DNA from 3 places in the Marinomonas rhizomae genome. Region 3 is predicted to be linked to each of the others. Evidence: predicted binding sites of a transcription regulator. Region 3 holds the regulator's gene; each other region holds the start of a gene.
What was found. Region 3 encodes FNR, which switches genes on or off when oxygen is low (the NO sensors DNR and NnrR bind a similar motif). Its sites were predicted from a motif close to TTGATNTANATCAA; they were not measured.

Region 1 (10,578 bases), 750 kb from region 3:
ATTCATCAGATTAAGCTCAGAGTGGCTTACCACAATAAACGCGCCTTTGCCTTGTACGAAAAAATAGGTTTTGTGGTGACTGGCTATAATATGTCTAAGAACATTGTCTAAAAGTAGTGGTCTGCAAATTATGTCAGAAACACATAAAACCGATCCCAATATAAAAAGCCCTTGTATTCGTCAGTGCTGCCTTGATGGTGACGACGTTTGTGTGGGCTGTTATCGAACCATTACTGAAATCATGGATTGGCAAAAATCGACACAAAGTCAGAAATTAGAGGTTTTGGCTAATTGCTCAATACGAAAAAAGAAGCACGACTTCCTACATCCTTAATATTCCCTCAGCAATTTTCAATATTTACTTCCTCGCCTTTACCTTATTTGGCGCATTCAGTTCTGCTTTAAATTAATTTTTCAAATATTTGTGTAAGAAAGTGATATCTGCCCACGTCTAATCTTCAGAAACAGAATATGAGCGCTTGGACCTTTCCAAGTTTTTAGATGATATAGGTAGGTAACTTACCTTGATTGCAGAATTACAAGTATGGCTAACATCGGGAACAGCGTCGCTGACCTTGTTGTGTGTTGGCATTGTGCTCTTGTCTTATTTACTCGAAGACCTTGCCATCGCAACAGCGGCGACCTTGTCTGCCCATGGGGACTTGCCTTCTTCACTTGCATTAATGTCGATTTTTATTGGCATCGCGACGGGGGATTTGGGCTTGTATGTCTTGGGGCGTTACGCCCGAAAAGTCAGATGGTTACGCTATCGAGCCTTAACCAATTCTTCGTTTAAAGTCGTGAGACAAAAGCTGACCCAGCGTGCTTTTTTGAACCTTTTCTTAATTCGTTTTATTCCCGGCTTAAGAACCATTGGTTTTACCTTAAGTGGTTTTCTCGTCATTCCGTTACCTGTCTTTTTTAGTGCTGTTCTGCTTGCTACTTCTATTTGGACGCTGGTGGTGTTCACACTAATTTACCAAATAGGTAGCAGTGTTTTTATGCAAGTTTCAGAGCTGAAATGGCTACTTATTCCTGTGGCATTTGGTCTGTTGTTTTTAATGAATCGTTTTCTTAATAAATCGTTTACGCGAGGTATGTCATGAGTGCCATGGTTGAGGGGCAGTTCATTGCGCCAAATAGAATTAATGCTGGAATGCCGCTGCTCCAAGTTGAAGAGGAAGCGAGTATTTCACCTTATGAATTCATGCCAAGCTGGTTTTTTTACGCGCCAGTGGTCGTGCAGAGTCTGTTACTTGGTGTGCGTCACGGCGATGTTTGTTTGCCTTTAATTGCCAATCCTAGCATCAAGTTGAGCGGCATGGTGGGCGAGTCCAAAACAGACATATTGAATTTGGCTGGCCCAGTAGCCAAGCAATGGATTGAGCCTTTTATTACCCTGACGAAAAACCAAGAGAGCGTTGCTGTTCAATTAGAAGACGCACAGCAAGCAATGGACGTCGCGCAGTTGTCATTTCCCATTGTGGCTAAGCCAGATTTAGGGTGTCGTGGTGTTGGTGTCAAGCTACTGAAATCCACAGCGCAACTTCATGACTATATTCAAACGTTTCCTATCTCCGCTCAGTTTCTACTGCAACGTAAAGCGCCATATCAAGCGGAAGCAGGTGTCTTCTATGTGCGTTATCCAGGGCAGGAACAGGGCGAGATTATTTCCATCACCTTGAAATACACCCCCAGTGTTGTCGGTGACGGCACGCACAGTTTAAGACAGCTGATTGAGCGTTGCCCGCGAGCCGGTCAGTTAGCGCATTTGTATTTCCCACGTCATACACAAAAGCTGGATTGGATTCCCGCAGACGGTGAGGAATATCCTCTCGCGTTTGCTGGCAGTCACAGCCGTGGCTCGATTTTTCGTAATGGCAATCAATACATCACGCAAGCATTAACGCGCAAATTGGATGAGATCTTAAAAGATGTGGATGGCTACTACTACGGCCGTTTAGACATCAAGTTTGCTGATATTGAGTCTTTTATGGCAGGTGAAAACTTTTCTATTTTAGAAATGAATGGTGCCAGCAGTGAAGCCACACATATTTGGGACCGCAATACCAGGTTATCCGAAATTTTCAGCACCTTGCTAAAGCAGTATCGAATTTTGTTCGAGATAGGCGCCTTGCAGAAAAAGCGTGGTTTTAAATCGCCGACGATTCGAGCTTTGTTAAAAGCCTGGCGAGAAGAAAAAGCACTTATTCAGCACTATCCGGCTACTGATTAAATTAAGAGACGTTCTTGTAAGGAAAACCTATGCAATCGGTATTGAAAAAAAAACAAGTCAGTGACTTCCCCGCAGCGACCTATGTGCCAACGGTGCAAGGTTGTCTTGAGGTGTTTGCTCAGGCGTCTCGTTGCTTACAGATGCTCGACGATGACGCTTATCAAGCGTCGATGAAGCCTGTGGTGAACAGTTCTATTGGTGAGCATTTTCGTCATTGGTTAGATGTCTTTAATGCCGTTTATCAAGCGGGAATAGTGATTGATTATAACCAACGTCGTCGTGGTCATAGGGTGGAAACATCGCGCTCTGTTGCCTTAGTTGAAATCGACGAGCTGACAAACTGGCTTACTGGCTTATCGGAAAAAGAGCTTAAGAAAAACGTGAATGTTTTGACCGAAGTCTCTGTTTCGCATACGCAAGCTTGCCTTATGTCGTCGACCTTAGAGCGTGAAATTACCTTTGCGGCGCTGCATGCGAATCATCATTTTGCCATGGTGAAGGTGGCCGCCAGTTTAATGAATAAAAGCATTGATGAAGATTTTGGCATTGCACCCGCCACCGCAACGTTTTTACGAGGGCAATCATAATGTGCTCGGTTTCTTGGTGGATTGATGAGTCAGGTTATCAATTGTTTTTCAATCGTGACGAACAAAAAGCACGTGCGCCAGCGTTGCCACCTCAGTTCTTTTTACAGCAGGGTGTTCAGGTGTTGATGCCAGTGGACCCTGTCGGCAAAGGCAGTTGGATTAGTTTAAATGAGCAAGGGTTGTCGCTTTGTTTGCTGAATAATTATCAAGGCAAAAATCCCGCCGGTGAGCTGGTTAGTCGTGGGCAATTATTAAAGCATTTATCCAGTACGACAAGTATCAGTCAAGTTGAGCTGCAGTTTGCCCTGTTGGATCTTCAGCAGTTTGCACCTTTTACTTTATTAGCCTTTGAATTTGGCTGTGAAAAGGTGCGGGAATTCCAATGGGATGGTGAACGCGTCGCTATTGATTACGCCATATCACCGCATTTTTCGTCTGCAGTGGAACTAGAAACAGTTACGACCTATCGACAATCCATCTATGAGGAACTCACCGTCGCAAGCGCTGACGATTTGCTGTTGTTTCATTCTCAGCACCATCCAGAACAGTCTCATTTTTCGGTTTGTATGCACAGAGAAGACGCTCAAACCGTGAGTTTTACTCGGATTCAGGTCACAAAAGACAATTTTCAAATGAGCTATGTAGCCGGATCGCCTTGCTCGAATTTAACGCCACAAGCGTTGGCGTCTCAGAGCTATTGTTTTCAAGACAATGGTTTTCAAAGCAATCGTTCTCAAGACACGTGTTTTCACGAAAAGGTTTCCCTCGTTAGTGGTTCTTATTAATCAAAATTTAGGAGTTGTTATGACACGTTTAATGATGTTTTTAGCCTTGTTTATGAGCAGTCTGGCGTTTGCGCAAGATGAAATTTACACCGGCTATTTTAGTAATAAAGCACTTAGCGGCTATGACACGGTTGCTTACTTTACGGACCAAAAACCGGCCGAAGGCAGTGCCAAGTTCGTCACTGAATATAAAGGCGCTGATTGGTATTTTGCCTCGCAACAGCATCTGGATATGTTCAAAGCTGAACCTGAAAAATACGCTCCGCAATATGGTGGCTATTGCGCTTGGGCTGTGTCTGCCAAGAACGACTTCGCCTCTTCTGATCCAAAAGATTGGGCCGTGGTCGATGGCAAGCTGTATCTGAATTATGACGACAACATTAAACGCAAGTGGGATCAAGATCCTGCGTTGCACATCAAACAAGCGGATGCCAATTGGCCAAGCCTGATCGGTAAAAAATAATACTTATAAATAAGGTCAATAAAATGAATAAGCAAATTGTGAAATATGTACCAACGGTGTTTATCGCCTTTGTGTTTGTGCAGTCGCTGTTTTTTAAATTCACTGGTTCCTACGAAACCGACCATATCTTTGGCGTGTTGGGGGCTTGGTCTGGTTTGGAATTCTTCGGTCATTACGGTGGTTACATTATTGGTGTGGCCGAACTGATTGCTGCTGTTTTACTCTTTACTCGTTGGCATGGCTTGGGGGCTTTGATGGCGCTGGGGATAATGACTGGTGCGATTATTTTTCACCTATTTACTCCGCTTGGCGTGGTGATGCCTGAGTTTAACGCAGTCGGTGAAGTCGTCGGCAATGACGGTGGTTTGCTATTTATCATGGCGTGTTTGGTTTGGTTATGTGCGGTGTTTTTATCGCTTCGGGATCTTAAAAATCCACAAGGCATCCTAAACAAAATTATCAATAGCGGAGTCTGATTATGTTAGCCAGTCCTTTTCGTTTAAAAAGAATCACGCCATTTGGCGTTGGAGAATCCGTTCTTGAATGGGCGACAGGACTCGCTAAATTAGATCGCTTGTATCAACAAAGGCCCAGCAGCCAGACCAGCTTTGAATTTATGCGTTATACCCTTGAAGCGTTGAACATTGATTATTCCATTGCCAAAGGTGCTGCTGAGGATATTCCCCAAAATGGGCCTGTGGTCATTGTTGCCAACCATCCTCTTGGCGCGATTGAAGGTGTGGTCTTGGCGGACCTAGTTGGACGCGTTCGCAGTGATGTAAAAGTACTGGCCAATGAGTTACTTAAGCGTTTGCCAGAAATCAGTGACTTATTTATTGGCGTGGATGTTTTTGGCGGTAAATTGGCGCAACGTACCAATGGCAAGGCGATTCGAGATGCTCATCGCCATTTGGCTGAGGGCGGTGTGTTGATTGTTTTTCCTGCAGGGGAAGTGTCCACTTATCCGAAAAAATCTAATGATCAGTCAGCAGAAAAGTCGATAGAAAAACGAGCATTAGCCGACATTGAATGGAGTCAGTCGGTCGCTAATTTCTTAAAGCGCAGCGAAGCGACGACGGTGCCGATTTTTATTAATGGCAAAAATAGCGAGTTGTTTTATCAAGCCGGTCGTATCCATCCTTTGCTACGAACCGCTATGTTGGGCCGAGAGCTACTTAATAAAGAATCCTCAGTCATTGAGATTTCTATCGGCAGTGCCATACCGTTTGCGGAAGTGAGCCAGTTTGAAAGCAATCAAGATCTTGTCCGCTACTTACGTTTGAATACCTATTTAATGAGCCCTCAACATGCTCATGAATTGGTTGTTCAACATGATAGTGCCGATTTACCTATTATCGCGCCGATTGATCTAAGTCTCCTAGACGAAGAAATTGCCAGTCTGCCAGACGAGATGCTGTTGTTACAACAAGGCGAGTTCCGTGTTTATTGCGCACCAACGCAATCGATCCCCTTGCTGATGCAAGACATTGGCCGTATCCGTGAAGAAAACTTCCGCGCGGTGGGCGAGGGTAGTGGTTTGGCCTGTGACGTGGATGAATACGACCTTTATTATCATCAATTGTTTGTTTGGCATCATGGCAATAAAGAAGTCGTCGGGGCTTATCGAATGGGGTTAGTGGATAAGCTTATTGAAGCGCATGGCTTAAAAGGGTTGTACTCACGCAGCTTGTTTAACTATGACCAAGCGTTTATCGATAGCCTAGATCACAGCATTGAGATGGGGCGTTCGGTTGTCGCAGCCAAGTATCAAAAGAATTTAAATTCGCTGCTCTTGCTATGGAAGGGGATTGCTACCTTTGCTTCTCGAAATCCAAAATATACGCATTTATTTGGCCCTGTCAGCATCAGTAATGAATACAGCCATACGGCGCGTCAATTGATCGCCGCAACCTTGTCGATTCATTATTACGATAAAGAAAAAGCCAGCTTGGTGATGCCATCGACGCCACTGCGCAACAGCGGGTCGGTATTTTGGCAGCCTAATTTGTTGTCTTCCTTGGCGAGTGTCACATTGCTTTCTAAAGTCTTATCGCGAATGGAACAAGGAAAAGGTTTGCCCGTATTGATTCGTCAGTACTTAAAAATGAACGGTAAGCTAGTGTGCTTTAATGTCGACCCAGCGTTTCACAACTCACTGGACGGCTTGATCGTGGTGAATTTAAAAGAGGTGCCTTTGTCTATTTTGGCAAAATACATGGGACAAGAGGACGCTAAGCGATACTTAGAAACAGTCTTGAAAAAATAGCCCAAGAGATAGCAATCATGGTGGCTGAACGAAATGCGTCACAGCCTCCATGATCATGTTTGGTTTTTTATCTTCATGTTTTAGAACCCTTTCATCACCTCTTCAAACAATCTTTTTTACTACTTATTCCTTTCACTCTCTTTATCTTGATCTAACGCAATGTTTCAAATCAAAACAGCACTCATAATCTGGCCTTATAGTAAGCCTTGAAATGTTTTGAGGCTTCGGTGGGCGTTGGATAACAAGAACACTCAATCAAATAAGTGTCTACGATCGTCTTTTTTTCTCAATCAAATGAATGGGTTGAAGCTATATGATTAACGAAGCTGTAGTGGATTTATCGCGATTTCAGTTTGCTTTCACTGCTCTGTACCACTATTTGTTTGTCCCTTTAACACTAGGGATGGCTTTCTTATTGGCAATCATGGAGTCTGTCTATGTAATTACCGGTAAGCAAGTCTACAAAGACATGGTGAAGTTTTGGGGTAAACTTTTTGGTATTAACTTTGCGCTAGGTGTAACAACGGGTTTGACAATGGAGTTCCAGTTCGGGACTAACTGGTCTTACTACTCTCATTACGTTGGCGATATTTTTGGTGCCCCTTTGGCCATTGAAGGCTTGATGGCTTTCTTCCTTGAGTCGACATTGGTTGGTTTATTTTTCTTTGGCTGGGATCGCCTCAGTAAAGTGAAACATTTAATGGTGACTTGGGGCGTAGCGCTAGGTTCTAACTTGTCGGCTTTGTGGATCTTGATCGCCAATGGCTGGATGCAAAACCCAGTAGGGTCAGAGTTCAACTACGAAACCATGCGTATGGAACTCGTCGACTTTGGTGCTTTGATATTAAATCCAGTGGCGCAGGTGAAATTTGTTCACACTGTATCGGCTGGCTATACAACAGGGGCGATGTTTGTTCTGGTTATTTCAAGCTACTACTTATTGAAAGGCCGTGACCTTGCGTTTGCTCGTCGCTCTTTTGCCATCGCGTCTGCGTTTGGTTTAGCGTCTATCTTGAGCGTTATCCTTTTAGGTGACGAATCAGGTTATGAGCTAGGCGAAGTGCAAAAAGTGAAATTAGCAGCGGTTGAAGCGGAGTGGGAAACACAAGAAGCACCAGCAGACTTCACCTTAATCGGCTTCCCGAATCAAGAGCTTGAAGAAACCGAATTTGCTATCAAAATTCCTGGGCTAATGGGCTTGATCGCAACACGCTCTCTAGATAAAGAAGTAACGGGCATCAAAGAGCTGAAAGAGCATAACCGCCAACGTATTATCAATGGTATTTATGCCAACCAGTTGCTTGAGAAGTTACGCAGCGGTTCAACGGATCCGCTAGTAAAAGAAAACTTCGAGAAAGTAAAAGACGATCTTGGTTACGGTTTATTGGTAACAGCATTCAACGAAGACATGAACAAAGTGACATCTGAAGAGATCGATCAAGCGGTTGAATACTCTATTCCGCAAGTTGCGCCATTGTTCTTTGCCTTCCGCATCATGGTCGGCTGTGGTTTCCTAATGCTGTTTGTCTTCGCTGCGGCTTTTTACCAAAACGCGCGTCGTCGCATTGGTCAAAGTCCTTTGTTCCTGAAATTTATCGTAATTTGTTTGCCACTTCCTTGGATTGCCAATGAAGCAGGTTGGTTTGTTGCGGAATACGGTCGTCAGCCTTGGGCTATTGGTGAAATATTACCGGTTCATGTTGCGGTCTCTAGCCTAACAGCAACAGAGATCTGGATCAGCCTTGCAGGCTTCGGACTTCTTTACACAGCGTTCCTAATTGCTGAGATGTACTTGATGATTCGCTTTGCGAAACAAGGCCCTTCTAGTTTGCATACTGGGCGTTACGCACTTGAACAAGAAACGGCTCAGCTAAAGCAGGAGGTATAAGATGGATTACGAATTATTAAAAGTGATTTGGTGGGTATTGATCGGTGTCTTACTGATTGGTTTCGCTGTGACTGATGGCTTTGATATGGGCGTAGGCAGTCTGCTTAAAGTGATCGGTGGTACGGATTCTGAACGCCGTATCATGATCAACTCGATTGCCCCTCACTGGGACGGCAACCAAGTTTGGTTTATTACAGCTGGCGGTGCGTTATTTGCCGCTTGGCCTGTGGTGTATGCGACAGCCTTCTCTGGTTTCTACTTTGCAATGTTGTTGGTTTTGGCCGCGCTATTCTTTCGCCCAATTGGCTTTGACTACCGTTCAAAACTAGAAAATACCAAATGGCGTACAAGCTGGGACTGGGGAATCACTTTTGGTTCAGCTGTTCCGCCAATTATTTTCGGTGTAGCGTTTGGTAACTTATTGCAAGGCGTGCCGTTCGAATTTGATCAATATATGCGTGCCACTTACACCGGTTCTTTCTTTGCTCTGCTAAACCCATTTGCGATTCTTTGTGGTTTGGTCAGCTTGCTAATGCTAATGACGCAAGGCGGTGCTTGGTTACAAATGAAGACAGATGATGCGCTACTTGAAAAAGCCAGTCGTATCACTGCAGTCACAGGTGCCTTGGCCGCTGTGTTGTTCATCTTAGCGGGTGTGTGGTTGGCTTACGGTATTGATGGTTATGTTTTGACCAGCGCTGTTGATGGCAATGCAGTTGTAACACCTTTGATGAAAACAGCAGAAGTTCAAGCTGGCGCTTGGTTGGCTAACTATGACAAAGTGCCTGCACTTATGTTGGCTCCGCTTATCGGTATTGCAGGTATGTTGTTCGCAGCACTGACTGCCGTGATGAGAAAAGGCGCTTTGTCTTTCTTGAGTTCATCACTGGGCATTGCTGGCATTATCGTGACAGCTGGTGGGTCAATGTTCCCATTCTTGATGCCGTCTTCAAGTTTTCCAAACATGAGTTTGACTATGTGGGATGCGACGTCTAGTGAAAACACCATGATGATTATGTTTGTGGTGGCTTGTATCTTCGTACCGATTGTTCTGGCTTACACGTTATGGAACTACTTTGTGATGTATGGTCGTCTGACTAAGAAACACATCGAAGAAAACAATCATTCACTTTACTAGTCATTGATATAGAAGATAGAGCGCTTTGGGCTCTGTCTTCTAGCAATAAGAGGAATAAGTTATGTGGTATTTTGCTTGGGTTCTAGGCGTATTGTTAGCCTGTTCGTTCGGTATTGTTAATGCCGTATGGTTAGAATTTAGCGGCTACGAAGGTGAAGAGGAGCAGAAGTAAACTCAATGAAACAGCACAAGGAAACAAAAAAGGCGCGTCGAGCTGGCCGAGTGAAAACATCTGAAGGTGTATTTCTAGATGAACTAGCCAGTCAGCAATCATCAAAGTATCGAATTGCTCAAGGCTTTGGTGTGTTGTTTGCAGTGTCTTTGGTGTTGCAAGCTTGGGCGTTAGCGAATGTGTTTTCAGACATGGCGCTACACCAGTCTTTTTCCTTGTCTCTTTTAGTCTTGGGGTTATTTGCTCTATTACTACGTGCCTTGGCGAACTTTGGCCGAGAACGTATTTGCACCAGCGCAAGCCGCGATATTCGTTACGGCTTGCGACGTAAATTGGTGTCGCATCTGACAAATCTTGGGCCAGCGCGCCTAAGAATAGAAGAAGATGCGGCGCTTTCTACTCGTGTTTATGAACAAGTAGATGCGTTAGACGATTTTTTTAGTCGCTATAAACCACAAGTGTTTATGGTGACCCTAATCCCTTGCGTGATCCTACTGTCAGTCGTTTCTATTTCTTGGATCGCCTTCTTTGTTTTCATGATGACCGCGCCTTTGGTCATTATCTTCATGATCTTTGTGGGTCATAAAGCCGCGCAAGCCAACCGTCGTCAATTCAATGTCTTGGCCATGTTATCCAATCAGTTCATGGACTTAAGCCAAGGCTTATCAGAACTCAAACGCCTTAACAGAACTGGCGAAGCACGCGAGCGTTTGTCCGACAGTGCTACTTCATACCAAAAGACAACCATGGGGGTTTTGGTATTAGCGTTTTTATCAACGGCTACGTTAGAACTTTTCGCCTCATTATCCATTGCCATGATTGCCTTATACTTGGGGCTAGGCTTATTAGAAGTCTTACCATGGCAAGTGGGCAGCTCCCCCGTTACCTTGACGCAAGCTATGTTTCTTTTACTGCTTGCGCCAGAATTTTATTTACCGCTTCGACAGCTTGGCAACGATTACCACGCCAAACAAAAAGCCGAAGCCGCCGCGACGGATTTGTTAGATATTTTACAAACACCAGTGCATGCATCCACTTCACAC
Region 2 (10,578 bases), 770 kb from region 3:
AGATAGATCGACTTCTTCAGGGCGCCAAAAGAAAGACAATTGCTTTTCGATTAGCTTTTCAAAAATAGGATGCTTTTGCTGATCATAGCGAGCAACGTTGACATTTTCACCAAAGAACATAGGTTCTTTTGTGCTATCGAAGTGCTTGCGGTTGAAAGTCGAGTAACTCATGTTTCAGGGTATTCCTCAAAAGCGTAGGGCATGTTCAATAAGAAAATGCCCTAGTTATTAATAGATTTTAGGTTTCATTAAAGCAGTAAACGTAGCAAAGCCTCATCCATATGAGGCTCTGCTTGTCAGATCATGCAACAGATCTGTGTGCGATGGCTGACCGATTAGATTTTGCAAGCACCGCCAGCACAATCGTCCATGTCTTCTTGTTTATCATCAGCACCATCGCGAGTGTTATGGTAGTAAAGGGTTTTTACACCAAGTTTGTAAGCGGTTAGTAGGTCTTTCAAAATGACCTTCATTGGTACCTTTTGTGACTCAAATTTTTGAGGATCATAGTTGGTGTTAGCAGAGATCGCTTGATCGACAAATTTTTGCATGATACCAACTAATTGTAGATAGCCATCGTTTGATGGGATAGTCCACAACAGCTCATAGTTGTCCTTTAGACGTTCAAATTCAGGAACTACTTGCTTTAAAATACCGTCTTTACTTGCTTTAACAGACACGAAACCACGAGGAGGCTCGATACCGTTAGTTGCGTTGCTGATCTGAGAAGACGTTTCTGATGGCATCAATGCTGTCAGTGTTGAGTTACGTAGACCGTGAGCAACGATCTCAGAACGTAACGTTTCCCAATCATAGATCAATTCGTTAGAAACAATGTTATCGATTTCTTTTTTGTAAGAGTCGATTGGCAAGATGCCTTTAGAGTATGTTGTTTCGTTAAAAGCCAAGCATGGACCAAACTCTTTCGCTAGCTTGTTAGAGGCTTTCAATAAGAAGTACTGAATTGCTTCAAACGTTTTATGAGTGAGCTCGTTTGCGCTGCCGTCAGAGTATTTAACACCGTTTTTCGCCAAGTAGTAAGCGTAGTTAATAACACCTACACCTAATGTGCGGCGTAGTTCAGTTGCACGTTGTGCTGCTGGAATTGGGTAGTTTTGGTAATCCAACAGTGCATCTAGTGCACGGACGATCAGCTCAGACAATTCTTCAAGCTCGTCTAGGTTCTCTAGGGCACCTAGGTTAAACGCAGATAATGTACAAAGTGCAATCTCGCCTTCTGGGTCATCAATGCGATTTAGTGGTTTGGTTGGAAGCGCGATCTCCAAACACAAGTTACTTTGTTTGACTGGTGCAACTTTGGGATCGAATGGGCTGTGAGTATTACAATGATCCACGTTCTGTAGGTATATACGGCCAGTGCTTGCACGCTCAGAAGCAAACAAAGTAAACAACTCTGTTGCTTTAACGGTTTGCTTGCGGATAGAAGGATCTTGCTCATACATGGTGTATAGGCGATCGAATTCTTCTTGATCGGCAAAGAAGGCGTCGTATAGACCTGGGACGTCAGAGGGGCTAAATAGCGTTATGTTACCGCCTTTAATCAAACGTTGGTACATTAAACGGTTGAACTGAACGCCATAGTCTAAGTGGCGAACGCGGTTTTCTTCTACACCACGGTTGTTTTTTAATACTAGTAGGCTTTCGACTTCAAGGTGCCAGATTGGATAGAAAACAGTCGCTGCACCACCACGAACACCACCTTGAGAACAGCTTTTTACGGCGGTTTGGAAATGTTTGTAGAATGGGATGCAGCCAGTATGGAAGGCTTCGCCACCACGAATAGCGCTACCCAATGCACGAATAGCCCCTGCATTTACACCAATACCGGCACGTTGACTGACGTATTTGACGATAGCGCTGGATGTTGCATTGATGGAGTCTAAGGAATCACCACACTCAATTAGGACACAGCTACTAAACTGGCGTGTCGGCGTACGGATGCCAGACATGATAGGTGTTGGTAATGAAATCTTAAATTTAGAAACGGCATCGTAGAAACGGCGAATAAGATTCAAGCGATCTTTTGAGTCGTACTCAGCAAACAAGCAAGCAGCAACTAGGATGTAGATAAACTGAGGGCTTTCGTAAATATCGCCGCTTACACGGTTTTGTACTAGATATTTACCTTCAAGCTGTTTGACGGCCGCGTAGGAGAAATTCATGTCACGAGAATGGTCAATGAATTCATTCAGCTGATTGAAATCTTCTTCAGAATACTTGTCTAGCAATTGAGCGTCATATCGCTTTTGTTGAACTAGGTTTTTTACATGCGCATAAAGGTGTGGAGGCTCAAAATCACCAAAAGCTTTTTTACGTAAGTGAAAGATAGCTAAGCGAGCAGCCAGATATTGGTAATCAGGCGTATGTTCAGAAATCAAGTCTGCAGCAGACTTGATTAGAGTTTCGTGAATGTCTGTAGTTCGAATGCCCTCAAAGAACTGAATTCGTGCTTTTAGCTCTACTTGGGAAACGGAAACATTGTCTAGACCTTCAGCCGCCCATGCGATGACTTTATGAATCTTGTCTAGGTTGATGTTTTCCGTCGTCCCGTTACGTTTAGTAACTGTGAGAGTACTCATGCATTGACTTCCCATTAGTGCGATATAAAAAGAGGTGGTTTACTCTATGTAGTGTGTTTGTTTTGGTTAACATACTACATATAGTGTTTTGTTAATAATCTGTGGTGAACAATAGTGCTCATTCAAGTGAAAATCAAGGCTTGAAAAAAACTCTAAAATGATAATTAAATAATAGCTAAGTGCTTACTTACTTTACTTGCCTGAAGAAGCGTAAAGTTAGCAATTGGCAATACCGTTAGGGCTATTTTTATCTATTTTTTGATGAAAAAAACTCACCTCACTGAATGCACGAAAAGTGATCAAGAAATGAAATCGAGCACCATTTTGAACGCTGCCACTAGTATAAATAAAATGACTTGATGGATAAGGTATATAGGCAGAGCGTAGCGTCCCATAAAGGCCAGAATGTCTATTATTAGCGCGTTTGGTGTTGGACACTTGTGCGAGTTCAAGTAGCCAAGAAGAGGACCAATTAAAACAACGCCTATCCATGGAAATGGAAATACAATATCTAAGGTTCTTTGCGGCAGCTCTACATAAGAAGTAATGACTGAAAATGCGTTTGGGAAATGTAGCCAATTTGTGGAATGGTAGATAATTGTGATGACTGCGCCAGCCAGCGCTGAACTAATTGGCCATTTGGCAAATGGTCTGGTGATCAAAGAGGCTATAAAGATAAAGTGTAATATGCCAAAGTATATCCATTGGTTAGGTGCGGCAAGATATGTGGCGAGTGAAATTGCAGCCGCGGAAATAAACAGTTTGGTATCGCGTTTCCAGAATGAAGGGTGTTTGGCTTTGGTTAGCGTGAGGTAAGTGGACCAACCGATGGCCGTAAGAAAAAGTGTTAAAATAACGCTGCGAAAATACACCCAAAAAGGGTCATAAATGGAAAACTCCATAAACCCAAAATTCCGTAGGTCCCAGCAGAAGTGAAAGATCATCATTAGTAGAACAGCAGATCCGCGATATACGTCTAAAAATGCGCTGCGTTTGGTTGGCTCGAAAACGGAAGAGGTTTGCATTGAAGTCCAAGGTGAATAATTAAATGGAAGCTCGGCCATCATACCGATACTCATTTTCTAGCTCAAGCTTGCCGTCGTTGATGTCTCAGCTTAAATCGGATGTGCTGTGGGAGCGGGAAAGCCTGACTATGTTTGGACGTGATGTTTTGGTGCCACGCCAAGTCGCATTTATAGCGGATCACGGTGTTTGTTATCGTTATTCCGCTAAAGATCATCATGGTTTTGGTTGGCCTGATTGGCTGTTGCCTATTAAGAAAGAGGCTGAACAACATGCATGTCAATCTTTCAATGCGGTGTTATTGAACTGGTATCAAGATGGTGATGAATATATGGGCTGGCATGCGGACGACGAGAAAATATTAGGTCCGGCTCCCGTTGTTGCTATGTTGAGTCTTGGCGTGAGTCGACCCTTTTTATTTCGCTTAAAAGTGAATCATCAAATTAAGCACAGCGTTGAATTAGAAAATGGAAGTTGGCTAGTGATGTCGGCTTCAACACAAGTGTTGTGGCAGCATTCTTTACCGGTAAGGAAGCGGATCAAAGAGGAGAGGATAAGTTTAACCTTTCGTCTCCTACTTTGAGTTCCTGTTCACTCTCCCAAAAAGCTTCATTTGTAGGGATTAAAACTGCTTTCTATTAAGTATATACATAACACTGCTACGCTTTTTCAGCAGCGAGTTTCGATGCCTTAATGTAGCCTTGTATAGTGTCTTTCAGCTGTAGACGTTGCTTCTTTAATTTTTCTTCTTCCATGGTTGGAGCTGGGGTAAGTTCTTGCTCCATTTTTTCCACTTCTTTTGTTAAGTGATTATATTCATCATAGAGTCTTTTAAAGTGCGCATCGTCCATTTTTAGCTGGTGGATGTCATCTTTATATTCAGGAAATTCGTTTATTAAATTGTGGTCTTCAATCGGCATAATTGCCTCCTATACTTGCTAGCTTTTGTTAAAGACTAACCTAGTTAGGGTAGCCTTCTCTTGATGTTGATCATGTTTTAGTGAGTCTTTAAAACATCGACCAATTGCTTTGCTACAAAGGGATGTCGGCTGTTTACCAAATGTCCCAGATAGGGATTTCAAACGCTCTAATATAGTTATGGTCTGTTTATTTTGCTTTTCAATGGAGGGTGTTTAAGTCTAGATTAGGTTGCACTGATTCGCAGGTTTCTTTGCGTATTTTTGACATTAAAAAGCCGTGATAGAGTGGTTTTCTATCACGGCTTTTGGGGTAAGTCTGATGTACTTTAAAAGCGGTTAATAAGAGGTCTTAGAAGTTTAATTCTACTCTTGGTTTACTGCTTTTAGATAGGTCCACTTCAGGAGTGCAAAGGAAAACTCGTGATGACGAGATGCCTTCTTTTACCAAATAGTCTTTTAAGTGATCGGCGCGCTTCTGTGCTAGGTTGCTGGCGGCTTCCCGTGTATCACTATCAATCGATACTGGTGGTTTCTCAAGCCCTAGATCGAGATAGCTTGCTACACCACAGGCTTTTAGCTGACTGTCTTTTTTGTCTTTCATTAGGGCGACAAGTTGTTTTAAAAAGGCGTCTTGCGAGTCGTTTAATTCGTCGTCTTCTGCGTCAAATATCAAAGGCTCTACGCGAATTTTGAGTAGTTGATCACCGGCAAATTGCGCAATGCTAATGACATTGGCATAAGGAATAAACGTCTGCATTAAGTAGGTGCTTGATGCGCTGTACAATGCTTTCCGGACCGGTAGAAGCAAGAAGTCCTGCCAGCCAAATTCTGGTTTTTCAATATCACCAGACAAGGGGATATCGAGATCAATGTTGTTGTCTCTGTCTTTAAGAATGCCGACGGCGATGTTAAGTGGAACAGCGCCCGCTTTGATAGCGGAACTGCTTTCTTTGCGTCCACCCAGATCAAACTCCCTTAATACGATATGCGAGTTGCCATTTAACACGCCATTATCTGCATTAAGCTTTAAGTCTAGATCCAGTTGTCCTGAGTCAATTTGGTAGCCTAAAACGCTGGCAATATAAGAGGAGTAGGGTGGCAATTCCGCTTCACGAATAACGACGTCGCTTTTTAAGGTGAGTTTGTCTGCCAAAGGCCAAATGGTGATATCGCTTGTTAACGTAGCGTATTTGCCATTGCGTGCTTTTAAAGCCAACACGGTGGCTTGATCTTTTTTCTGCGTGTTTAGGTTACGCAATGACAATGTATCTATGTCTAAAGAACGTTGCAGTGCTGGTGAAATGCTATTGTCTTTTATATAGATACTGGATTTCCCCGTAGTATCGTAAGCGTCTAAAACAACGTAGTAAGGTGCTTTAAATGCCGGATTCTGTTCTCCGTCCTGAGTGCTGCTAATGGCATTGTTGGCGTCTTTTTCCCTTGGAACGTTTGGATTTTTGAGCACTGGCTCAGGTGCTTTTTGCTGTTCTACATCGACAAAAACGAGATTTTCTATACGTTTCTGTGTATCCAAAATGAGACTGGCCTTGGCTGAGTCTGTCGTAATCTGCTTGATTTTCGCGCCATCTTGATTTGCGCTCAATTGCTCTACTTGAATGCTGCCAACATGAGCCAGTGGTGGAAGTGTTTGTTTGCTACCTTCTTTTGCAAGCTGTTCGGAAACGGTTAAATCCTTGATGCTTAATTGCTCTAATGAAGCATCAAAGTCTTTATCTTGCTGAGTGAATGAAAGACCGCTAATGTCGGCATTTTTCCAAGAAGCAATGCGCTTCTGATTCGTCAACATGCTGTCCAGCGATTCACTGGTGAAGTTTAGGTTAGTACCCTTTATTGCAGGAGGCTGCTGATTCGCTTGTTCTACATTCAATTGGTCCGCTGTCAGTTTTGCGACACCTAATGAAAATTGCTTTTCGTCACTTTGTGTCCCTTTCAACTCTTTAATATCGATGGACAGTTTGCTGTTTTTAGCCGAAAGCGTATCGCTGTTTTTTTGTAGGGAAAGCGTGTTAGATAAATTGAATTCTTCGTAGTTTGCAGTGTTACCAGCTTGCTGTACTGATAGGTTTTTGCTTTGGATATCGGCGAGCAATGAAGCAGTAAGAGATTCATTGTTATCCATAGTAAAAGCGACATCGTTTAATGCAATGTGTAGCTGCTTGTTTTGCACGGCAAGGCTTTCTGATGATAGAGAAAGTGCATTCATGTCCAGTGTTGTAGAGGCCACGTTGGCGGTCAGCCCCGACTGCTTATCTTGTTTGACATCGAAAGGTGTGTTCAACGTCAAATTATCGAACTGTACGCGTTGTTCCGCTTGTGCAAATAGGGATTTTCCTAACTGTAAGTCAAGGTCACCGCTGGCGGCTAATCCAAGCTCATTCTGCTTGATATCGAAGGGTGTTTTAAGCGTAAGTGTATCGAGCTGTGCTTTTTGTTCAGCTTGAGTAAATAGAGGCTGCTCTAGCTGTAAATCAAGATTGCCGTTTGCTGCTAATCCCTGTTTATCACGTTTTACATCGAACGGCGTGTTTAGAGTTAGCTGATCAAATTGTGCGGCTATATCGGCCTGCGCAAAGAATGATTGTGTAGATTGTAAGTTAAGCGTTCCCGCCGCCGCTAGCTGATCGGCTGAAACAAAGTTTATATTGGCTTTTGAAAGTGCCAGTGTTGTAGATTTAGTAGAGGCTTTGTCTTGCTCTCCTAACGGTAAATCTAGGTTTTCAATTTGCGTGTTTAGGGTTAGGTTTTTGATGTCAAAAGTAGGTGCACCATTAACTTGCTGCTGAGTAAATTGAAAATTTGCTGCGAGATCCAGTTGGCCTTTGCCTTCGTTATATGGAGAAGGTAAGAAGTGACGAAAACTTTCTATTAGCAATCGTGTGTTTTTAATATCGACGTCAGCATTGGCTTGTTCTGGTGAGTAGTCAAATTGGCTATTTAAAGACAGTGTTGTTTCGTTGACGAGGGCGGATAGCGCTATTTCACCTTGCCAAGTGAGTTCTTGGCCGGATAGGTCTTCAATAGACAAATTTGTTAAGACGAATTTATCGGATTCAGCTGGGACGTTTAGGTCTGGCTGGCGAGATAAATCAACTTGGCTGTTTGTAAAGGAAAACGAAGGCAGTTTGATGGTCCAAGGTGCGCTCGTATTTTCTTCCGATTCAGCTTCTGGCTCAGGTTCTTGTTGGTCTTCCGGTGTAATGAATTGGGACGTATTAATACCGGCAACAATCCAATCTTTCTCTTTTTGAGAGACGACTAAGTTTAAACCTTCAATTTTGGCTTCTGAGATATGAACTGTTTTAGTCAAGAGTGGCCAAATTTCAACTTCGAAAACAGCGCGTTCAAGCGTCAAGGTGTCTTGCGATTTGTCATTAATAACAATGTTTTTCAAATCAACTTTAGGTGGGAAGAAATCAATAGACAGCTTGCCAACAGTTACATCTTCGCCTTGTTCTTGAAAATAAGTGGTTAGATAGTGTTCAGCGACAAATGGCGCAGCCAGCCAAGTAGCCGTCGTTACACCAGTCAGAGCTGCAAATGGGTAAAAGACAAAGAGTCGAAAATGTCGGCGTGTCATCATAAAGTGCCTTTCTGCTGTGTATGTAAAAATAAGTGGCTATTGGTTAGTTGGTTCCGTCTTTTTCTTCTGGCTTTTTTAATGTGTCTGACGATTCATTGTCAGGCTCATTGATGTTCGTACTGTCTGCGGTTGATACGCCCTCAGAACGAATCGGCATGCGTAATAAATAAGTGCTGACGCAGAGGCCTATGGTAATTAATCCTATCGTTGCCCAAAAGCGAGAAACAATAAAGATCGAAATGGCCATACCGGCCCACATAAAAATAATGGCACGGTTTCTTGCTTTGCGAGGGATGCCATCTGAAGATTGCCAATCACGCACAATAGGGCCAAAGAATTTATGTTCAATCAACCATGTGTGGAATCGTACAGAGGAACGAGAGAAACACCAAGCAGCGAGTAACACCAGCGGTGTTGTGGGAAGTAAGGGAAGGAAAATGCCAATGATGCCTGTGATCAGAGAGAACCAGCCCAGCATCAAATATAAGATTCGCTTTCCTTGCATATGAATGCACTCTCTAAAGGGTAAATAAAAAAACGCGTTATCAACGTAAAAACGCGTTTTTCCAATTGAGCTATTTTCCTGAATTAAAAATAGCGGCCATGCTATCTTCTGCTTCGTTTTCAACCAGTGGCCAGCCACCAAGTCGTTTTAAGCGATTCACCATTTCACAAAATAGTTCTGCGGTTTTTTCCGTATCGTACTTTGCCGAATGTGCTTCGGAGTTACTGAATGGAATAGACGCCGCTTCACAGGCTTTTGCTAATACTGTTTGTCCAAATACCAAACCTGCTAGACTTGCGGTATCGAAGCTAGAGAAAGGGTGAAATGGGTTGCGCTTAATATCCACTCGCTCAATAGCTGCGTTTAAAAATCCGTGGTCAAATGCAGCATTGTGGCCAACAAGAATGGCACGTTTACAGCCAACAGACTTTAGTTCTTTTCGAACTTTGCTAAACATTTGGCCAAGTGCTTCGCTTTCTGGTATGTCTTGTCTATCGGGAGCAAAAGGGTCTATGCCTGTAAAGTCCAGCGCTGCTTTTTCAAGGTTTGCACCTTCAAATGGCTTAATCAAAAACTCTAATGTTTCATGGATATATAAGTCGCCATTTTCATCCATTCGAAGGATGCTGGCTGCCATTTCTAATAAAGCATCGGTTTTTTGATTAAAGCCTGCGGTTTCTACGTCGATAACAACAGGTAGGAAGCCGCGGAATCTATCTTTGATTTCATGGTTTGACAAAAGAAGGTCCTTAATTCTGCCGCTTGATCAACAGTAACGGTATACAATAGGATCGGATCATAACACATTTGATAATGCTTGAACGAGATGTCTAAATGGGAATTCCCCAACAACTTCTAATTCGCACAACATTTTTATTGGCTGCTGCCATGCCATTTATGCAAGCCCAGGCCATAACTCACTATCAATCCGGTATTTCGGATTCTGAGTGGCTACTTTCGGGCGACATTTTTTCGTGCAGTTTAACGCACCCCGTGCCGAACTATGGCGAAGGCCACTTTATAAAAGAAGCGGGCGAACCAATGAAGTTTATTTTGCAGCCGCAGAATGAAAAACTTGGTCCCGGTCAGGTGTATATTATTTCCCAAGCACCAGATTGGTCGCCGGGATTAAGGCCAGAAACCTTAGATATTCTGCCTTATCCGGGTTACGGGTTAACGGTGGAAGTGGGCGGCAAAGTCGCGGAACGAATGCTCACAAGTTTGGATCGTGGGCGTCATCCTGTTGTCGCAGGAACGGCCTGGGAAAACAATCGCGAGACTGTGGAAGTCGGCTTGTCGAATATTAACTTTGCCCCAGCGTACAATGAGTTTAGACGCTGTTTGGCTAGTTTGTTACCGGTGAACTACGATCAAATCGCCAGAACGGCGGCTCTGTTTCCAACCAATGGCGTGAACCTTACTGATCGAATTAAGGCGCGTTTGGATCTGGTTGCCTTATACGTGTCGTCTGACCCAAGTGTCGAGTACATATATATCGATGGTCATACGGATATTATTGGCTCTCGCCGAGATAACCGCGAACTGTCAAAAGTACGAGCAGAAAAAGTTACCTCGTATTTATTGGAAAAAGGCGTGCCCGCAGGGAAAATTATTTCTCGTTATCACGGTGAGCGCTATCCTGCTATGACGAATAATACGAGCCAAGGACGAGAACGTAACCGACGAGTGACGATTCGCTTGGAAAAAGCCGATGCTAGTTGATTTATGTATTATTTGATTCTCTATAATTTACTAAAAGGGCCCTGTTTTACTGAATTATCTTAGTAGAGCAGGGCTTTTTGCTTGCTAAGCAAGAATCGAGATCTTACACTTACAGCCCCTTTTTTTAAATTATTTGCGCCGCCATGTACTGGTTTTAAAGCATTGGCGTGGGAGCGCGAGCTCGTTGAGGAGAATAGAGATAATGTC
Region 3 (10,578 bases):
CAATGATATTTTTTATGTCATCTTTCACTCTTACAGGCGCATTTGCCAAACGCCCAGCTTGCAGCATGCTATGACATATGTTGTCGATGGAATCAAATAAGGTACCGTCCCAATCAAAAATTACTAACTTAACCATAGATACCTCTTAAGAATAATCCGGCGAAAGTGTACCATAACCGAAAATGACAAAATAAGGATTGGTAATGACAACAGGCTATACATTAGAGCAACTTGCAATAGACCAAAATGTTGAATATCGCAAACTGGTTACACAAGCCGATGTGCAGGCTTTTGCAGACGTGACGGGCGATACAAACCCAGTACATTTGGATGCGGATTATGCAGCAACAACATCTTTCGGTAAGCCTATTGCTCACGGCATGCTGACGGCTGGGTTCATTTCAGCGGCTATAGGTACTCAATTACCAGGTCCTGGCTGCATTTATTTAGAACAGACATTAAAATTCCGCGCCCCCGTTTTTGTCGGTCAAGAAGTAGTGACCACGGTAACGGTTACGGATATCAATGAACGTCGTCGCCGTGCAACACTCAAAACGGTATGTGAATGTGAAGGTAAAGTGGTTGTAACTGGCGAGGCAACCATCATGCTACCAGCATAGATATTTATGCGGCACATTAAAAAGGGCGTAACCACACATATGGCTCCGCCCTTTTTTATTTCATGCTCTGTGCATTACTACATAGACATGACTATTCGACCAGTGATCTCGCCCTTTTCCATATCTGAAAATATATCATTAATATCTTCGAGCTTTTTCTCTTCTATGATTGCTTTGACTTTACCGCGTGCGGCAAACTCCAAACATTCTTGAAGATCTTTTCTAGTCCCAACAATGGAGCCAACAACACTAACGCCATTTAATACAGTATTAAAAATTGGTAATGGCATATCTTCAGGCGGTAAACCAACCAAGACGCATTTACCTCCTCTTCTCACTACATCGTAACTCTGTCTAAAACCAGCCTTGCTAACGGCTGTACAAACACTTGCATGCACACCATTCGTTTTATCTAAAATATCGTTAACAATGTCATCCGTTTTAAAGTCAAAAAAGTATTCTGCACCCAATGAGGTTGCAAGATCTCGTTTGGCTTCGCCCGTATCAACAGCAACCACTCTTAAGCCCATAGCAACCGCGTATTGAACAGCCAAATGACCTAGACCACCTATCCCAAAAATGGCCACCCAGTCGCCAGGCTTCGTTGCCGAAACTTTTAGCGCTTTATAGGTCGTGACGCCTGCACAAAATAAAGGCGCGGCTTCAATATAATTTAACCCCTCAGGCACTTTTACAACATAGTTAGCATCAGCCGCACAATATTCAGCATAGCTCCCATTAACGGAATATCCGGCATTTTGTTGTGAAAGGCATAGATTTTCGTCACCACTTAGGCAATATTCGCATTGCCCGCAGGCGCTAAATAACCATGGTATACCCACTCGATCGCCATTTTTTAAATGCGTAACAGCACTTCCGACCTCTACCACCTCGCCCACACCTTCGTGCCCAGGAATCAAGGGCAGCGTTGGCTTGACAGGCCAATCTCCATGACAGGCATGTAAATCAGTGTGACAGACTCCGCAAGCATGAATTTTTACGAGTATTTGATGAGCCTCTATTTTGGGCTTGGCTATATCTTCAATTTTCAAAATCGCACCAAACTCACTTGCAACAGCTGCTTTCATAACATTCTCCCAATAAATGAGTAACCTTGAATACAGATTAGCTGAATTTGAGGAGCAAAATAGCGACATAGATCAAACCATATTGAAATTGGTCACAATTTTTAAGTAATAGGTCTGATCGTGAAAATAGGCGGCATTTCATAAAAAATACTGGGATTTAGTCTGTGCCAAGCCTATATTTAGAAGACGGAACAAGGATTAGGTATTGCCATGAAAATTCAGTTGCTGATGATTATTGCCGTTATTGTATCGTCTTTATTGACGATATCTCAGCGCGCCAATGCTCAAGAAGCAAATCAGTTTCGTTGGTTAGAACCCTCTACTGAACAAAAATTTAGTGAAGTAGTTGTTCCTGATCAAAGCAATGAGCCAGACGCCGACAGCTTTGCAGTTATTGCATTTACAACTCATGCTTCTACCTCGATGGCTGTCATTTTTCCGCATTATAGCCTTCCCGCTATCAGCAAAATTATTGATCACACCAATCCCAGAGCCCCGCCTTTTTCATTGATATAACCCACGCGCAATCTATCTTTTTTTTACATTGGGGATTTATCATGAAAACTTTAACTTATGTATCTACAAAAAGCGTTAACGATTTAACTTGGCCTGTAATGACAGAAAATATAAACCTATATTCTCCAGCTTTATCTGTTTTTACTGACTTTCAAAAGGCGGGACCTAGAGTCATTGAGTCCAATACTCGTGCGGATGAGCTTGTTCAATTAATGAGACAAGAGCATGTACGTATGAAGATAGTAGTCGACACTGACAATCATTTTATTGGAGTTATTAGTCTCGAAGATTTGTCTGAAGATATTTTTATCAAGCAAGTTGCTAACGGTTTTCAGCGATCAGAACTCATGGTGGCGGATTTGATGAGAGCGAAAGAAACGCTACTTGCTTTATCTTACACATCTCTTAAAAATTCTGATATTGAGTCACTTCTGTTTAGTCAGCGCAACAATAAGTTGCAGCATTTACTGGTTATCGATGAAGATACTAAGGCTATACGTGGTTTGATCTCTTCTAACGATGTCGCTCGTCAGCTTCGTTTGGATATCGATGTTGGTTTTTCTAGCTTCGCACATACATATCAAAGCGCAGTACTAGGTCATAAAGAACCCTCAAGAAAACTGAGAGTAGCTTAATTTCCCCTTGGTTTTTATTTTGCTAAGAAGAAAGAGGCCAGATCTTGACAATCTGGCCTCTTTCTTCTTTAACTAGCCTTCTTTTCAATCCAATAGTAATAGATATCTCCTTCTTGCACTTGCTGCATAAGCTTGTGACCAAGGAATTGACAAAATTTTGGAATATCACGTGTTGTTGACGGATCCGTTGCAATGACTTTTAGCACTTCTTTTGGTGACAGCTTACGCATTTCAACATGAAGCATCATGACGGGCTCAGGGCAAAGTAAGTCTGTAGCATCAAGCAGAGCTTGGTGTTCCATAATATTTCTCTCAATATTAAGCTTCGGTTTAGGTGTTCTTTTCTAGCCAGCTTTTTGTTTGAACTGCTAGGTCTAAAATAATCTCGTCTATACTTCTATTGTATTTTTTTTGGGTTTTAAAGTCATGATCCGCACCCTCTATCCAAATAATATTCACATTATCTGGTAGTGATTGTTGGGTTACCCAATCATATGACCCAAGTGCATCTCGTGTTCCCTGAATGATAAGACACGGCACTTGTAACTCTTCAAGGAAGGCTAGCCGATGTTTCTCAGGCTTTCCTGCAGGATAGAAAGGAAAGCCAAAACACACAACAGCCTTTGTCATAGGTAGGTGTGAAAGCTGCGTTGCTACTCGTCCACCCATTGATTTGCCAGCGACGATACACGCTTCTTCATTTTCGATACAACGAGCGTACTCTGGAATAAGAGTATTAAACCGTGGTGGCGGCCTCCTCTTCCCTGTAAGTTCTTGCTGTTTCATGTATGAAAAAGTCACAGGAACAACAGTTTGTTGCCTTTGTTTTGATATAGCATCGCAAAGTAGCTTTAAAAAAGTATTGTTATGTCCCGCACCAGCGCCGTGAGCAAGATAAAAAGGAAAAGATTTCATATTTATAATTTCAAAAAATTCTATTAAAACAGATTGGAACCTTAGTTAGTACCTTGCTAAAAGCCTATTGGCACTAAAGCAATGCAAGGTTTTTCCTGCAGTTTGCTAAGTATTGATCTGTGTCAGCTAATACTCTGTCACTAAAGGGTAAACTCCTATTAGAAATTTTAATAGGAACGCATCATGATTTGGGATTCTTCACTTATCGCTAAGTACGATTTATCCGGGCCCCGCTATACTTCTTATCCGACAGCGCCTCAGTTTGACTCTGGCATCAGTAAAATTGCACTGATTGATAAGATGTTAATGCCTTCTGAGGCTCCCCTTAGCCTGTATTTTCATATTCCGTTTTGCGCTCACCTTTGTTACTACTGTGCATGCAATAAAATTGTCACCAAACAGTACGAAAAAGGCGCAGAGTACGTAGAACTACTAGGTGAAGAGATGAGATTACGTAGTCTCATGCTGGATCATACAAAAGAAGTAACACAGTTACATTTTGGTGGTGGCACGCCGACTTTTCTGACTGAGGCGTTAATTGATGTCTTGTTTGATAATATTCAGCAAAATTTTAATTTAATTAATGACGGGACACAAGATTACAGCATCGAAATTGACCCAAGAGAAATTAGCCGATCTAAACTAAAATTATTAACTGAAAAAGGCATTAATCGGATCAGTATTGGTGTTCAGGATTTTGATACAAAAGTTCAAGAAGCCATTCACCGCGTACAGCCTATTGAAATGGTGTCCGACCTTGTCGAATATTCTCGCGATCTGGGCATCAAATCGATTAATTTCGATCTGATTTATGGCTTACCTTATCAATCTATTGAAGGCTTTAAAGAGACATTGGCTCATGTGGTTGAACTGTCTCCAGAGCGAATTTCTCTTTTTAACTATGCCCACTTACCTGATCGATTCCGCGCCCAGCGACGAATTTCAGATGACAGTTTGCCGATATCCAGCATGAAGTTAGACCTTCTAAAAATGAGTATCGAGTACCTGATTTCAGCCGGATATGATTATATCGGCATGGATCATTTCGCCAAACCGACCGACAGCTTAGCAATTGCGCAGAAGCAAGGTAAGCTACAGCGTAACTTTCAAGGCTATACAACTCATGCAGGTACAGATTTGGTTGCATTTGGCGTCTCTGCCATAAGCGATTTAAATGGAGTTTACATTCAAAACCATACCGATTTATCCGCTTATAGAGCAAGTATTGAAAAGGGACAATTAGCCATCGCTAAAGGGTATATTAGTAATCTTGATGATAGAATTCGACATCAGGTTATAATGACGCTAATCTCACAATTTGAACTTAACACAGCCGTCATTGAGAAAAAGTATAATATTCACTTCTTTGACTATTTTTCTGATGAGGTTGAAGCTCTTGCTCCTATACTGGAAGATGGGATGCTAGAAATTAATCTTAGTGGAATGCAGACCACTATTCAGGTTACAGAGCGTGGTAGATTATTAATTCGCTGTATTTGTATGGCTTTTGATAAATATCTTAACGGCACTATAAAATATTCAAAAGTCATATAAGTCGGGATCAGGGAGATAAACATGTCAATGACACACACACAATCACGGTTCAACAGTACGCTTACCTCACAATGTCAAAACTGTAGCTTGAGCGCTCTTTGCCTGCCAATTGCGTTGGCGGATGAGGATATCAATAGATTAGACCAGATTATTGAACGAAAAAAACCCCTTAAGAAGGGGGAGTTTTTGTTTCGACAAGGTGAAGCGTTTAATTCTGTTTACGCAGTGCGCTCAGGAACTCTAAAAACCTTTAACATTACGTCAGTTGGAGAAGAGCAAATCACTGGCTTTTACTGTCCTAGTGAATTGGTAGGTCTGAGTGGTATTGACTCCAATGTTTACCCTGTCTCAGCAAAAGCATTAGAAACAACCACGGTATGCGAGATTCCATTTAGCCATCTTGAAGAGTTGTCCTCACAGATCCCATCGTTAAAGCACCAACTATTTAAAGTGATGAGTCGTAAAATATCAGATGATCAACAAATGATGGTTTTGTTAGGAAAAAAGAATGCAGATGAAAAAGTAGCTTCTTTTTTATTAAATCTATCTAACCGATTCAAAAAACGTGGGTACTCAGCAAGCTCTTTTCGTCTATCTATGTCTCGTGGTGAAATTGGTAATTACCTAGGTCTTGCTGTAGAAACGGTCAGTCGTGTTATTACTCGCTTCCAGAAAAATGAGCTTATACATGTTGAGGGTAAGGAAATTGAGATAATTGATTTCCCAGAAATTCAAAAAATCGTTGGGGTTGCTAGTGATTGTGGTAAAATCGCGCGCATTTGAATCATAAAATGAGGCTATACTGTAATGCTCTACGACGATTTTTACGTTAAATCACTAATTCAAACAATAGAAGACTGGCCAAAAGAAGGCATTAGCTTTAGGGATATCACCCCTATTTTTAGCGATCCTAAAGGCATGAGAATGGTTGTAGATGCTTACGTACATCGTTATATTGCAACGGATATCACTCATATAGCCTGTATTGATGCTCGCGGCTTTTTGATCGCAGCCGTGCTCGCTTACGAGCTACAAAAACCACTGATTTTAGTACGCAAAAAAGGCAAACTTCCTGGTAAGACTATCTCGCAGAAATACGCTCTAGAATATGGTGAAGCTGAGCTAGAAATTCAAGAAGGCGCAGTGAAAGCCGGTGATGAAGTGCTATTGTTTGATGACTTGATCGCTACTGGCGGCACTCTATTAGCCGCTATCAAGCTATTAACGAGCCAAGGTGCAAATATTAAAGAAGTGGCAGCCATTATAGATTTACCTGATCTAGGTGGAAGCCAGAAGTTGAGAGACAGTGATATACCAGTATTCAGTTTATGTGCGTATGATGGTGACTGATATCTTTATCGGTTAAATAAAAAAGGTGGCTTAAGCCACCTTTTTTTATTTATTAAATAGATTAAAATTCTACAGTTGCACCGACAGCAAATCCGTTATTTGCCTCTTTCCGTGTACCGGCCGCATTATCATATACAATTCTTGTTTTACCATAGCTTACGAATGCCCGTGCATTTTTCATAGTCATATATTCGGCACGAACTTCATAAACATACATATGATTTAAGTTAGTTAAAGAAAGAGATTCTGGAGCATAGTAGAGGGAACCAAAGATACTTAAGCGATTTGCTTCTGGTATTGTATAGCGATACCAACCACCTAATGCAATTGCAACCGAAATATCGCTATCATTTTTTAAATCTGTGTCTATTCCATATATACGAGCACCAAGACCAACCTGTAAAGGGCCAGTAGGGTCAGAATCTTCTATACCCAAACCAATATATCCTGTAGAGATACTCTCGTCTTTATCATAAGAAAAGCCGGCATCTACACCATATGTCCCCATATCAAAATTCGCATCACCTTTTACGGTTTCATTTGTTAAAGCAACAGTAGCTGTTGATGCACTAACCAATGATGACCCTAGAATTCCAGCAGTAAGAAGCAAGGCTTTATGAGTGAAATACATCTTTATACGATCCTATAGTGAAATAATATTTAATCGGTCAAAAGCCGCAGGTTCCTGCTTTAAGCCTTTAAAGTCAAATAAGTTTGTGTCTGCTAAGTGTGAGGGAACAATGTTTTGCATAGCAGAGAACATGGTTTCTGTTCTCCCAGGAAACTCCTTCTCCCACTTTTGCAACATGTCTTTCACGACTTGTCTTTGTAAATTTTCTTGTGAACCACAAAGATTGCATGGAATGATTGGATATTCCTTCATTGTCGCAAACGCTTCAATATCTTCTTCTTTGCAGTAAGCCAATGGTCGAATAACAACGTGCTTTCCGTCGTCACTCAACAATTTAGGCGGCATGGATTTTAGTTTCCCACCAAAAAACATGTTTAAAAATAACGTCTCCAAAATGTCATCTCGGTGGTGACCAAGGGCAATTTTGGTGGCCCCAATTTCTTCAGCAAAACCATATAAAGAACCACGGCGTAGGCGTGAACACAACCCACATGTCGTTTTCCCTTCAGGAACGATTTCTTTTACAATGCTGTAAGTATCTCGTTCTAGAATGTGAAAATCCACACCAAGCTCTTCTAGGTATGCAGGTAAAATATGCTCCGGAAAGCCAGGTTGCTTTTGGTCTAGATTCACAGCAATAATACTGAAGCTTATCGGTGCACTTGCCTGCAGATTTCGCAAAATCTCAAGCATAGTATAAGAATCTTTACCTCCTGATAAACACACCATAACTTTATCGCCATCCTCAATCATATTGAAATCAGCAATAGCTTGGCCCGTTAATCTGCGAAGGCGTTTTTGGAGCTTATTAAGCTCTAATTTTTCTTTAGGTCGATTAGATAAATCCATCATATACACGCTGTAAACAAAACGCGTCTATATTACTATAAGGATGTATCTATCGCATCAAAAATGGAGGTTATAAGGCAAAAGTGCATAAAAAATCATTTTTTAGCGATACTTTTAAGAATATTACTTATTTTTGCTAACAAATTGTAATGTGGAACGACAACCTTTGCAGATGTACTCAACGCCTCTTTGGGCTCTTGTATGACGTTGTTTAGTAAATTGATGTTTTTGACAGGCGCAATGGTATTCATAAGATTGCTTTTGAGGGGGCACCTCAAAAGAATGGGTTCTGCTAGGTGAAATTCCATATACTTTAAGCATAACCGCTTTCCACTCCTTGCCATGAGGTTTTACCGTATTGCCATAGATCTGAAAAACGATGATGTGTGCAACTTCATGAGGGACAACAGTATCTAAGAACTCAACAGGGTTTTGATGGTACATAAAATGATTAAAACGCAGTTCATTTTTTTGCAAGTGGGCGGTACCTGCTGCCCGACCTCTTTGCTTCAAATTACACGTTGAGCGTTTAAATTTATTGCCAAAAAAAGCATCCGCTTTATCAAAACACTCATTTGCCTTTTGAATAACGAGGCTCAACACATCTTCTTCATGACTTACGTTTGTCTGCTGCGAACTTAAGGGCATAGAGTGTCAGCCTCTTCGGGATCAACATCATGGATGAGTTTAATGAGTGTATCAGCAAAATCTGCCACTTTATCTTTTGATAAGCCAGTTAGACGGCTTAACGAAGCGACAGATTTTGGTTTATGTAAACAAATTAACCTAAGCTGAGTTTCACTAAGATCTGTTTTGTCATGACTGTACTTCCAAGCCAAAACCTTATGCCAATTAAGACTGTCTACTGCAAGCTGCTCTTCTTGAAGAGTCGGGTAATAGTGTTCACTAGGGATAATAATTTGGTTTTTCCCTTGCAGTACGCTTCGTGATTTCTCGTTGATTTGTACAGTAAAAATACTTGAAGGACCAAGTGTAATGTAATCATAAGCAATTAAATGCCTAATAACCGATTTCCACTGAACTTCACTCAGCTCTTTTCCTTTACCAAATAAAGCCAGCGATTGAGCGCTAATAGCAGAAACAGATTTGGTTTTTTTACCTAGCAAAACTTGAATAAGCAGTGAAAAAGGTTGTAGCCCTTTAGTGTGGTAAATCAAAGACAAAAGCTTTTGGCTAGCCGTCGTCATATTTTGTTCAGACTTGCTTGATAGACACCTATCACAATGCTGGCAAGCTGGAATACTTTCATCAAAATGCGCTAGCAAATTTTGCCTTCTACAGCCTCGTCCTTCTAAAATACGAAATAAACTGCTCAAATGCTGTAGCTCGCTTTCTGCAGATAAAGGCTGCAGAGCTGCCAATTGTTGCGCTTGCAGCATATCTTGTAAGCCGTAGAGTAAAAGAGATTTAGCCGGTTTTCCATCACGCCCTGCACGTCCCACTTCCTGAAAATAGGACTCTGGACTGCTAGGCAAATCTAAATGAACCACAAACCTGACATGGGCAACATCAATCCCCATTCCATATGCGGTGGTCGCCACCATAATCGTGCCTAGTTGCTCAGAAAAAATCTTATGATTCTTCTGTTTGTCCTCTTCTAACATGGCGGCATGGTAGCTCAAACTTGGCAAGCCAAGATCGCTTAACCAAAAGGCAAGCTCTTCGGTTTTTTTTCGTGAGCGACAATAAATTATGCCAGTTTCACCGGGGACCTCATGATGCAAAAAATACAAAATTTGTTGCTTGGCTTTTCTTTTTTGCGCAATTTGAATTTTAATATTGGTGCGGTCGAAGCTATTGCGCAATACTAAGCAATTGTTAAGTTGCAATGACCCTTGAATCGTTGTCATGGTTTTTTGATCAACGGTGCCAGTTAGAGCAATAATAGGAACGTCAGGAAATGAAGATTTTAGTTGCCCAAGTTGACTGTACTCTGGTCGAAAAAAACTCCCCCACTGTGAAATGCAATGGGCTTCATCAATAGCGAATAGTGAAATATCAAAGCTGTGAAGAAAACCTATAACCGATGGTTGAACCAGTTTTTCTGGAGATAAATACAGTAAGTCAATATGCTGATGTCGCAAAGCCCAAACCAAGTCATCTTGTTCTCCAGGGTTCAAAGTAGAGTTCAGGAACTTGGCTCTAATGCCTTTTTTGTTCAACTCTTGTACCTGCTGGGACATAAGAGACAGCAACGGACTGACAATGACGGCAACACCATTTCGCATCAATCCAGCGGCTTGATAGGCCAAAGACTTACCGCCGCCAGTAGGTGCAGCAAGTAAAACGTCCTGTCCTGCGCATAAGGCATCGATCGCCTCCTCTTGCAAAGGGCGATATTCAGAGTAGCCTAAACGTGAAAGTGTGAGCGTCTTTAAATTCATTTGCGAATTATCCCT

Region 1: the regulator FNR is predicted to act here: its motif matches at 6,484-6,497, upstream of KDW99_RS06575 (cytochrome ubiquinol oxidase subunit I).
Region 2: the regulator FNR is predicted to act here: its motif matches at 4,604-4,617, upstream of KDW99_RS13860 (YdcH family protein).

Annotation. Positions count from the first base shown of each region.
Region 1 is NZ_CP073343.1:1,407,604-1,418,181, forward strand. Features, by position in the region: gene KDW99_RS06530 (GNAT family N-acetyltransferase) at 1-111, shown strand, start outside; gene KDW99_RS06535 (DUF1289 domain-containing protein) at 131-334, shown strand; gene KDW99_RS06540 (DedA family protein) at 525-1,106, shown strand; gene KDW99_RS06545 (D-alanine--D-alanine ligase) at 1,103-2,236, shown strand; gene KDW99_RS06550 (hypothetical protein) at 2,266-2,823, shown strand; gene KDW99_RS06555 (NRDE family protein) at 2,823-3,608, shown strand; gene KDW99_RS06560 (YHS domain-containing (seleno)protein) at 3,628-4,071, shown strand; gene KDW99_RS06565 (hypothetical protein) at 4,095-4,547, shown strand; gene KDW99_RS06570 (lysophospholipid acyltransferase family protein) at 4,550-6,337, shown strand; gene KDW99_RS06575 (cytochrome ubiquinol oxidase subunit I) at 6,651-8,225, shown strand; gene cydB (cytochrome d ubiquinol oxidase subunit II) at 8,227-9,363, shown strand; gene cydX (cytochrome bd-I oxidase subunit CydX) at 9,425-9,535, shown strand; gene cydD (thiol reductant ABC exporter subunit CydD) at 9,541-10,578, shown strand, end outside.
Region 2 is NZ_CP073343.1:2,920,587-2,931,164, reverse strand. Features, by position in the region: gene nrdB (class Ia ribonucleoside-diphosphate reductase subunit beta) at 1-171, opposite strand, end outside; gene nrdA (class 1a ribonucleoside-diphosphate reductase subunit alpha) at 336-2,600, opposite strand; gene KDW99_RS13870 (heparan-alpha-glucosaminide N-acetyltransferase) at 2,900-3,679, opposite strand; gene KDW99_RS13865 (alpha-ketoglutarate-dependent dioxygenase AlkB family protein) at 3,649-4,206, shown strand; gene KDW99_RS13860 (YdcH family protein) at 4,283-4,543, opposite strand; gene KDW99_RS13855 (DUF748 domain-containing protein) at 4,893-8,144, opposite strand; gene KDW99_RS13850 (YbaN family protein) at 8,188-8,649, opposite strand; gene rnt (ribonuclease T) at 8,720-9,388, opposite strand; gene KDW99_RS13840 (flagellar protein MotY) at 9,484-10,371, shown strand; gene KDW99_RS13835 (argininosuccinate synthase) at 10,574-10,578, shown strand, end outside.
Region 3 is NZ_CP073343.1:2,152,848-2,163,425, reverse strand. Features, by position in the region: gene KDW99_RS10280 (HAD-IIIA family hydrolase) at 1-136, opposite strand, end outside; gene KDW99_RS10275 (MaoC family dehydratase) at 204-620, shown strand; gene adhP (alcohol dehydrogenase AdhP) at 698-1,708, opposite strand; gene KDW99_RS10265 (hypothetical protein) at 1,919-2,224, shown strand; gene KDW99_RS10260 (CBS domain-containing protein) at 2,266-2,859, shown strand; gene tusA (sulfurtransferase TusA) at 2,928-3,161, opposite strand; gene KDW99_RS10250 (alpha/beta family hydrolase) at 3,190-3,774, opposite strand; gene hemN (oxygen-independent coproporphyrinogen III oxidase) at 3,958-5,328, shown strand; gene fnr (fumarate/nitrate reduction transcriptional regulator Fnr) at 5,350-6,111, shown strand; gene KDW99_RS10235 (adenine phosphoribosyltransferase) at 6,136-6,678, shown strand; gene KDW99_RS10230 (YfaZ family outer membrane protein) at 6,740-7,309, opposite strand; gene ttcA (tRNA 2-thiocytidine(32) synthetase TtcA) at 7,322-8,161, opposite strand; gene KDW99_RS10220 (SprT family zinc-dependent metalloprotease) at 8,282-8,806, opposite strand; gene KDW99_RS10215 (RecQ family ATP-dependent DNA helicase) at 8,797-10,563, opposite strand.